Regions from separate parts of the Streptomyces sp. NPDC097617 genome, predicted to be linked through region 2. Evidence: riboswitches for the same ligand, from Rfam matches in the RefSeq annotation. Region 2 holds a riboswitch; each other region holds the start of a gene.
The links. A riboswitch is a leader RNA that binds a small molecule or an ion and turns the genes downstream of it on or off. The one in region 2 is predicted to bind cobalamin.
Positions count from the first base shown of each region.

Region 1: linked by a shared signal. The riboswitch ahead of ACIQZO_RS03675 (ABC transporter substrate-binding protein) and the one ahead of metE (5-methyltetrahydropteroyltriglutamate--homocysteine S-methyltransferase) in region 2 are both predicted to bind cobalamin.
Region 3: linked by a shared signal. The riboswitch ahead of ACIQZO_RS16660 (ribonucleoside-diphosphate reductase subunit alpha) and the one ahead of metE (5-methyltetrahydropteroyltriglutamate--homocysteine S-methyltransferase) in region 2 are both predicted to bind cobalamin.

Region 1 covers NZ_JBIWCL010000002.1:100,796-103,991, forward strand. Annotated here, with positions in the region: gene ACIQZO_RS03670 (FecCD family ABC transporter permease) at 1-841, opposite strand, end outside; gene ACIQZO_RS03675 (ABC transporter substrate-binding protein) at 838-1,833, opposite strand; cobalamin riboswitch at 1,882-2,021, opposite strand; gene ACIQZO_RS03680 (DUF4352 domain-containing protein) at 2,245-2,850, opposite strand; gene ACIQZO_RS03685 (helix-turn-helix domain-containing protein) at 3,060-3,196, opposite strand, start outside.
Region 2 covers NZ_JBIWCL010000002.1:376,998-380,193, reverse strand. Annotated here, with positions in the region: gene metE (5-methyltetrahydropteroyltriglutamate--homocysteine S-methyltransferase) at 1-1,377, opposite strand, end outside; cobalamin riboswitch at 1,541-1,769, opposite strand; gene ACIQZO_RS05030 (alpha/beta fold hydrolase) at 1,992-2,798, opposite strand; gene ACIQZO_RS05025 (hypothetical protein) at 2,814-3,029, shown strand.
Region 3 covers NZ_JBIWCL010000008.1:229,101-232,296, forward strand. Annotated here, with positions in the region: gene ACIQZO_RS16660 (ribonucleoside-diphosphate reductase subunit alpha) at 1-1,814, opposite strand, end outside; cobalamin riboswitch at 1,957-2,086, opposite strand; gene ACIQZO_RS16665 (GNAT family N-acetyltransferase) at 2,131-2,628, opposite strand; gene ACIQZO_RS16670 (Uma2 family endonuclease) at 2,706-3,196, shown strand, end outside.

The sequences.
Region 1 (3,196 bases), 280 kb from region 2:
CGGCGCCGACGACCATCCGGGCGGCGTGCGGCACCATCAGTCCGACGAAGCCGATGGCTCCGCTGTAGGCGACGAGCACGCCGATGACGAGCGAGGTGAGCACGAAGGCGGCGGCGCGGAAGCGCGCGGTGTCGAGGCCCAGGGTGCGCGCGCCCTCCTCCCCCGCCAGCAGCAGGTCGAGCGGCCGGGCAAGGGCGATGAGCAGGCTTGTGCCGAGGAGCAGCGCGAGGGCGGGCAGGGCCAGTTCGTCCCAGCGGGCCCCGCCGAGGCCGCCGAGCGTCCAGAAGAGGGCGGAGCGGATCTGGTCGGGGTGCGCGGAGAGCACGAGGACGAGGCTGGTGAGCGCGGACAGGACGTACTGGACGGCGACGCCGGCGAGGGTGAGCCGTCCGGTGGTCATGGTTCCGCCGCGCCGGGCCATCGCGTAGACGGCGACGAGCGCGGCCATGGAGCCGGCGAAGGCGGCGAGCGGCAGGCCCATGCCGAACGCGAAGGCCCCCGTACCGAAGACGATCACGAGGACGGCTCCGGCGGAGGCTCCGGACGAGGCGCCGAGCAGGAAGGGGTCGGCGAGCTCATTGCGTACGAGGGCTTGCAGCACGGTGCCCGCGACCGCCAGCCCGGCGCCGACGACGGCCCCGAGGAGGACGCGCGGCAGCCGCACGTCCCAGACGATGGCGGCGAACGCACCGGTGCGCCGCTCACCCGACAGGCCGCCGAGGATGATGTCGAAGACCCGGTCGGGGGCGATCCGTACCGCCCCCAGCACCAGGCCCGCCACCGCCGAGGCGATGAGCGCGACGACCAGGACGAGGAGGACGGCGGCGGTGCGCAGCCTCACGGGGCGGCGGGGTGGAGCTGGCTGCCCAGCGACTCGACGGCGTCGGCGACGCGCACGCCGAGGACGGCCGAGGACAGCGGCAGCACGACGAACCGCTTGTTCTTGACGGCGGGAACCTCGGCGAGCGCGGGGTCGTTCAACAGGCGCTGCTTCTTGGCCTCGACCGTGGTGCCGCCGTAGTCGTAGATGAGGACGACCGCGGGCCGGCGCTCGATGACCTGCTCCCACGAGACGTCGCCGAAGGTGTCCTTGAGGTCGGCGAAGACGTTCGTGCCGCCGGAGAGCGAGACGATCTCGTTGCCGATGCCGTTGCCGCCGGAGGTCGCGGCGGAGGCTTCCCCGGAGTCGTAGACGAAGACGGACGGCCGGGCCCGGTCCTTGACCCGGGTGGTCACGGCGTCGATGCGGCGCTGCTCGTCCTCGACGAGCTTCGCGCCACGCTCGGGCACGCCGAAGGTCCGCGCGACTTCGGTGATCTCGGTCTTCAGCTGGTCGAGGCCGACCTTGCCCTCGGTGCAGTACTCCACGTTGAGACGGGAGTTGATACCGGTCTTGGCGAGTCCCTCGCGGTCGCGGCCCTGCCCCTTGTCGAAGGCGCTGGCGTAGCCGCCGTAGACGAAGTCGGGGTCGGCGCCGAGCAGGACCTCCTTGGAGGGGTACTCCTTGGCCAGCACCTTGATCTTGTCGTAGGCGGGCCGGTACACGGGAAGCACGGCGTCGTCGAGGTAGGCGGACCCGGCGATCCGGTCCTCCAGCCCGAGGGCGAGCAGCAGCTCGGTGGCGTGCTGGTTCATGGCGACCGCGCGCTGCGGCGGGGCCTGGTAGGTGCTGCTCACACCGCAGTTGGTGAGGGTGTACGGAAAGCCGGGCGCGGCGGCGGGGTCCCCGGCGGCCTTGTCCTTCGACGCCTCGGGGGAACCGGCGCACGCGGCCAGGGGTATCAGGAGTGCGACGGGTATGAGCGCGCGCAGGGCGGCGCGGGAACGCGACAGCATGACGGGGCCTCTCCGGGGGATCCGCGTCCCCTGGTCGACGTGAAAGAGCGAGCAGAGGCGGTGCGTCAGTGTCTGACTCCCGGCCCCCCACGGGGGAACGACCGGTCACAGTGGCGGGACCGCACCGGAATCACACCGGTTTCCTGTCCTGCACCGCCTGGGTAACGCGCCCAGTCTGCCAGAAGGCGGCCAGGCCACCGGCCCCCAAGGCCCGGCCCCCCCGGCCTGCCCCACATCCGCCGGGCCCCGCCGTTGGAGGCCGCGTCGGTGAGTTGCCGCCTGCAGCGATCTGAGGTCCGAGAATTCCTCCCGCACCACTCGGCGCCTGACGCGTAGGTACCGTCGAACGTTCGCTCCCCGCAGCGGAACGCAGCCACAGGCGATCCACTGCGGAGGTGTGGCGACGCCTTACGAGACGTCAGCTCGAACTGCGTCCCCGATGAGTCCGTCGGTGTAGGTCACGGTCTTCGCTGTGAAGCTGCCCTTGCCCGTAATGCTGCCCGTGACGTTCTCCCCGGGGGCGAGGTCGACGGTTGCGATCTGGTTCTCGTCAGCGGCCAGTTCGATGGTGTGCTTGGTACCCGCGGTGTCGGTGATCGTGAAATAGAGCGGGTTGACGCTGATCTCCTTGCTGCTGTTGTTGGTGACGGTGACGGACACGCTGGTGTAGCCATCGCCCTTCGCCAGAATCGACGCCTTGAACGCCGCCTTCTTCGCCACCACGGCGACCGCCGACTTCTTCTCGGGCGCGGCCGATGTCTTCGTGTCGGCCGACTTCGCGGGCACCGACGGCGCTGCGGCCTGCGACGTGTCAGGATCCTTCGTTGCCGTTGCCTTGTCGTCCCCGTCGCCGCCGCCGAGTAGCGCGCCGATGATGCCGAGGAGGACTAACAGGCCCACGATGCCGAGGCACGAGAACCCAACGATCTTTCCGGCGCTGGCCTTCTTGGGCTGCGGTGGGGGTGGGTATCCGAATCCGCCCTGCTGGCCGGTCGGTGGAAACTGCTGCGACATGAGAACCCCCAGGGGACTGGTGCGAATGCGGTCACCGTATGGGCGGACGGGTGACAAGGGGCGGCAGTGTCCGAACCGTGACAATCAAAAGTTCAACCACTGGGTCGGATCCATCCTCGAACGTTCCCACGGGGGTTGCTCCGCACTCGCCCCGGGAGCGGGTGAACGGATCCACCAAACGGGGAATGGGCGCTTTCGTGCGTCCGGGGTCAGGCGTGGCCGAGCGCCTCGATGGCGCTGACGACCAGCGCGCGGGCGGCGGCGCCGTATACGGCCATGCCGCGCAGCTGCTCGAACGCCTTCAAGTAAAGCGCGATCTCCGTGGGCTGCATGATGTTGACCTCCG
Region 2 (3,196 bases):
GCGCGCGGTGCGCAGCTCGTTCGTCTGCGGGAACGACCCGATGGTGGTCGTCGGGAGCAGGGGCAGCCCCAGGTGCGCGCGCTGGGCGGCGGTCCGCTCCTCGTACGGCTGGGCGCGGCGGCCGTCCGCGTCGGTGACGGCCGCGGTGCGGGCGCGTACGGCCGGGTCGTGGGTGATGGCGGAGCCGGTGCGGGAGGCGAGGTCGGCCCGGTTGGCGGCGAGTTCGGCGGCGATGGCGTCCGTGCCCTGGGCGAGGCCGCGGGCGAGGGTGGTGATCTCGGTGGTCTTCTGGCGGGCGAAGGCAAGCCAGCGCCGGATCTGGGGGTCGATCTCGCGTTCGGCGTCGGCGTCCAGCGGGACGTGCAGCAGGGAGCAGGACGCCGCGACGTCGACCCGGTCGGCGAGGCCGAGCAGGGTGCCGAGGGTGCTCAGGGACTTCTGGTAGTCGTTGATCCAGATGTTGCGGCCGTTGACCACACCGGCGACGAGCCGCTTGCCGGGCAGTCCGCCGACGGCGGCGAGGTCGTCGAGGTTTGCGAAGGCGCCGTCGGTGAAGTCCAGGGCGAGTCCCTCGACGGGGGCCGCGGCGAGCACCGGGAGGGCGTCGCCGAGCCGGCCGAAGTAGGAGGCGACGAGCAGCTTGGGACGGTCGGCCGGCGCGCCGAGCTCACGGTAGGCGCGGGCGGCGGCGTTCAGGTCGGCGGGGGTGCGGTCCTGGACCAGGGCGGGCTCGTCCAACTGCACCCACTCGGCCCCGGCGGCGCGCAGGTCGGCCAGGACTTCGGCGTAGACCGGCAGCAGCCGGTCGAGCAGGGTGATCGGCTGGAAGTCATCGGCCACGCCGGGGGCGGGCTTGGCCAGCAGCAGGTAGGTGACGGGGCCGACCAGGACCGGGCGGGCCGTGTGGTCCAGCGCGAGGGCTTCCCGCAGCTCGGCGACCTGCTTGGTGGAGTCGGCGGTGAAGACGGTGTCGGGGCCGAGTTCGGGGACGAGGTAGTGGTAGTTGGTGTCGAACCACTTGGTCATCTCCAGCGGGGCGACGTCCTGGGTGCCGCGGGCCATCGCGAAGAAACCGTCGAGCGCGCCGGCCTCGACGGCCGCGCGGTGCCGTTCGGGAACGGCCCCGACCATGACACTGGTGTCCAGGACGTGGTCGTAGTACGAGAAGTCACCGGTCGGCACCTCGGTGATGCCGGCGTCGGCCAACTGCCGCCAGTTCGCACGGCGGAGGCCGGCCGCGGTCTCCCGGAGGGCGTCCGCGGTGACCCGGCCCTTCCAGTAGCCCTCGACGGCCTTCTTCAGTTCGCGGTTCTGGCCCTGGCGGGGGTAGCCGTACACGGTGGCGCGTGCCGCCGCGGCTGCGGGCTTCGATGTCACGGAACTCTCCTTCGCGAGATGTGTCCTGAACATCCCGGCGACGGGACGCGGACGCGAAGGGAAACGCCAGAGCGGGCGGCCCACGTCGCGGGAAATCCCGTACGCGCCGCTCGCTGTGTACGCCGACCCGCCCACGAGGTCACCGAAATGGCCGCACGCGAACGGTCGCGTGCGGGCAACGGGCAGGTCTTCGGACTCGCGGGCACGCCTGCCGGGCTCTCCCGGCGGGCACCTACTGGCCGTCGCTTCCCAGGACCGTTGTCCGGTCCCAGTGCGTATGACGGCGGTCGTTCCCGCTCACCGCTGCGGGGCAGTCCCGGATTCCCACCGGGTTCCCTCTTACGACGCATCCCGCCTGGCGGACGGGGCGAACCAGCTGCGGAAACCACACTAGGCGGAGTCACTGGAGGGCGAGTGCAGCCGTCCACATGCCGGACGACGGAAATGAGACACGCCCCTGCGGTGCGGCCTGCGGCCTGCCGTCCGGAGTCAGCGGTCCGGAGTCAGCGGTCCGGAGTCAGCGGTCCGGAGCCAGCGGACAGCGGTCCGCGATCACCGGGTACGGCACGTGGCTGCGCAGGTCGGGGTCGACGGTGAGGATCCCGCCCGGCCCGCTACGCGCGCAACGCCTTCCGGAGCCGTTCGCCGAACCCGGCGGGGTGCGTCGTCCGGCCGGTGTGCCCGCCGGGGAAGTGCTGGAGCTCCGCGCCGAACCGCTCGGCCAGGAAAGCGGCCGGACGGTACGGCAGTTCGCCGCGGGAGTCCTCCCCGCCGGCGAGCACGAGCCGGTCCGCCAGCGCCTCCAGCCGGTCTACGTCAGGGGCGTAGGACATGAAGGCGGGCACGATCCGCCCGACGAAGTACGGCAGGTTGACCATCGTCCGCTCGGCCCGGGCCGTCGCCTGTGGCGGAAGCTCGACCGCGGACTTCGGCCCGGCGGTCTTGCCTTCCTTCTTCAGGCCCGCGGCGAACACGGCCATCGCCGGCATGAGCCCCTGACCGTCGAGCGTCTCCCGTACGCGGGCCAGGAGAGCCCGGTGCGCGGGCGCGTCCGGCAGCACCTCCACCACCGGCGGCTCGTGCGCGATGACGCGTTCGATGCGCTCGGGGCGCGCGGTGAGCAGGTGCAGGGCGACGATCGCGCCCGAGCTGGTGCCGAACACCCGGGCGGGCGCACCGGGGGAGAGCAGATCCAGTATCCGCAGGGCGTCATCGGCGTGCTCGGCCACCCGCTGCGCGGCCGCGGGGTCGTCCAGGGTGCTCCCGGACATGCCGCGCGGATCGTACGTCGCGACGGTGTACTCGGCGGCCAGGTCGTCGGCGATCTCGTCGAAGGAGGCCGCGCCGCCCGCCCCTCCGGGGATCAGCAGCAGGAGCGGGCCCCGGCCGCGTACTTCGTAGTGCAGGGTCGCGCCGGTCACGCGCAGGGTGCCGGTGTGCAGGCCGGACGCGAGGGCTGGCACCTGGTCGGCTACGGCCCCCTCTTCCTCGAGGTGGAGGCCTCCGCGCACCCGTGGGAGCACTGCCGGGTGACGCTCTCCTCCGGCGGCCGCCACCGGCGGATGGAGGCGGAGGGCTGGATCCCCGTCGGCGCGGGCTGGTTCCCCTGGCGGTACTACAAGCGGCCGCTCGACCCCGCCGCGAAGGGCTGAGCGAACGGGCGCAGCTGTGTGCCGTTCGCGCGCCGCCCGTGTGCCGCCCATTGGGCGGTGCGCGCGTCACCCGTGCAGGTGATCATTCGGAATGGTGTGCGGATCTGCGTGTGCGGGCGTGCGAGGTTCTTCCCCGCCAAGGCCCGGCCTCCGGCTGACGGGGGCGG
Region 3 (3,196 bases), on a different contig from region 2:
GTTTCGGCGACGCGGGCGCGCAGCGCCTCCCAGCGCTCCGGCCAGTTCAGCTCGACGTCGTAGTGGTCCGGGTGCAGGACACCGCGGGCGGTACGGGTCTGCTCCCAGGCCGGCAGCGGGCCGCTGCGCTCGGCGAGGTCGCACGAGGCCTCGTAGGCGGCCAGCATGATGCGCTCGGAGAGCTTGGTGGACAGGGCCTTCGCCTCGGGGGAGTCGAAGGGCAGCTTCAGCTTGAAGAAGACGTCCTGGAGGCCCATCGCGCCCAGGCCCACCGGCCGCCAGCGGGCGTTGGAGCGGCCGGCCTGCTCGGTCGGGTAGAAGTTGATGTCCACCACGCGGTCGAGGAAGGTGACGGCGGTGCGGACGGTCTCGTCGATCCGCTCCCAGTCGATCTCGGGGCCGTCCGCCGTGTCGATGACGAACGCGCCCAGGTTGACCGATCCGAGGTTGCAGACGGCGGTCTCGCCGTCGTTGGTGACCTCGATGATCTCGGTGCACAGGTTCGAGGAGTGCACGACGGTGCCCGGCTCGGCGGTCTGGTTCGCCGTGCGGTTGGAGGCGTCCTTGAAGGTCATCCAGCCCTGGCCGGTCTGCGCGAGGGTGCGCATCATCCGGCCGTACAGCTCGCGGGCGGGCATGCTCTTGCGGGCCAGGCCGTCCGCCTCGGCCTTGCGGTAGGCGGCGTCGAACGCGTCGCCCCACAGGTCGACCAGCTCGGGCACGTCGGCCGGGGAGAATAGCGACCAGTCGGCGTCGGCGTTCACGCGGCGCATGAACTCGTCCGGCACCCAGTGGGCGAGGTTCAGGTTGTGCGTACGGCGCTGGTCCTCACCGGTGTTGTCGCGGAGCTCCAGGAACTCCTCGATGTCCGCGTGCCAGGTCTCCAGGTAGACGGCGGCGGCGCCCTTGCGGCGGCCGCCCTGGTTCACGGCGGCGACGGAGGCGTCGAGCGTCTTCAGGAACGGCACGATGCCGTTGGAGTGGCCGTTGGTGCCGCGGATCAGCGAACCGCGGGCGCGGATGCGGGAGTACGAGAGGCCGATGCCGCCGGCGTGCTTGGAGAGGCGGGCGACCTGGTGGTAGCGGTCGTAGATCGAGTCGAGCTCGTCCAGCGGGGAGTCCAGCAGGTAGCAGGAGGACATCTGCGGGTGCCGGGTGCCGGAGTTGAAGAGCGTGGGGGAGGACGGCAGGTAGTCCAGGCGGCTCATCAGCCGGTACAGCGAGGCCACTTCCTCGACGGCCTGCACGCTGTCGTCCGCGGCGAGACCGCAGGCCACGCGCAGCATGAAGTACTGCGGGGTCTCGATGACCTGACGGGTGATCGGGTGGCGCAGCAGGTAGCGGCTGTGCAGGGTGCGCAGGCCGAAGAAGCCGAAGCGGTCGTCGGCGCCCTCGGTGAGGGTGAGCTCGACGAGCGAGTCCAGGCGGCTCGCGTGGGTCCGGACGAACTCGGCCGTGCGGTCGGCGATGAGCCCCTCGCGGTGGCCGACCTCGACGGAGGCCGAGAAGGAGGTCGAGCCCTGGCTCGCGGCCTCGTCGCGCACGGCCAGCGTCAGCAGGCGGGCGGCGAGCCGGGAGTAGGCCGGATCCTCGGAGATCAGACCGGCGGCGGCCTCCGTGGCCAGTCCGCGCAGTTCGGCGTCGTCGGCGGCGGAGCTGCGGCCGCGCAGCGCGGAGGCCGCGACCCGGCCGGGGTCGGTGTCGGGGAGGTCCGCCGTCAGTTCGGTGAGGGTACGCAGCAGCGTGGCCCCCGGGCCCTCGGTGTTGTCGCCAGAAGTGGACTCGGCGCGCGGTGCGGAAGGCGCGATGGTCACGGCGGGAGCTCTCCCTCGCTCGGCCCGGTCATCGGCGGAGCGGGGCGCGAGCGGGCGCATGCGGGCGCGACGAGAACGCGTACCCCGCATGGCGTCCACCGGCCCAACCGCGAGGCCCGGACGTGTCGGCACCCGGTTCGGTCGAGCCGGGCGCGCTGTCGGCAGGTCCTCGGACTTGGCGTCCGGTAGCCGGACACTTCATACCGTTGCGGGACAGTTCCGGATTCGCACCGGATTCCCCTGCGGCGACAGCAGGCATGAGCATACATGTGGGGGCGGCCCGTTGCTGCAACCCCCACATGTAGTGTCGGCGTGGCTACAGCTTGAGCCGATACGTGAGGAGTGTCAGGTCTTCGATCGGCGCCCAGTCCCGTTCCGGCGTGCGGACGAAGCCCAGCCGGACGTAGATCCGGTGGGCGCCGGCCATGCTGCGCTGGGTGGAGAGCACGAGGCCCGTGACCCCCTCGATGGCCCGCGCCCGCTCGATGCACGCCCGCACCAGCGCGTCGCCGGCGCCCTGGCCGCGCGCCTCGTGGGCCACCGCGAGCATCCGGAACTCCGCCTCGTCGGGTGCGGCGATGTCGGCGAGCGGACTGCCGGGCGCGGCGAAGGTCACGCCGCCCAGCAGGCGGCCGTCCCGCTCGGCGACGAGCACCTCGCCCCGGGCGGCGCGGCCGGCCACGTCGCGGAGCACGTCCAGGTAGGGGTCCTCCTCGTTGAAGTCCAGATGCCCGTCGGCGAGGTAGGCCCGGGCCGTGATCTCACCCAGATCCGCATAGTCGGCGGGCAGCGCCGTTCTGATCACCATGTCCATGCGGTCGAGTGTGCAGGACGGGTGTCGGCGGGCGCCGCTATCGTCGGAGAAGCACCGTCGAGGAAGGTGAGCGAGGCATGGCCGTGATGACCGATCGCCCCCACATGCTGACCGAGGAGTTCGAGACCCTCGCCCGTATAGGCGCCAGAGAGGTGGAGGGGCTGCGGTTGGAATTCATCGACGGGAAGCTGGGGGTCAAGGCGGTGCCTGATGGAGATCACGACCGAGTCGTGGTGTGGCTGTCCCGCATGTGCATGCAGCACCGGCCCGAGGTCTGGCTCCACGTCGAACGCGGCCTGAAGGTCGAGCAGTACCGTTCGGGTCGGGCCCGCCCGGATGCTTCCCTGGCCCCGGACGGCGCATTCGAAGGGCAGGGGGAGTGGGCCGACCCGGCTCCTGTGCTGATGGTCGTCGAGGTTACGTCGTACGACTCCGACACCGATGAACGCGATCGTAGGGCGAAGCCCCGCGCCTACGCGGCGACCGGCATCCCCGTCTACCTGCTCATCGACCGGGACAACTGCCTGGTACATGTCCACAGCGATCCCGACGGGAAGCTGTACGAGAC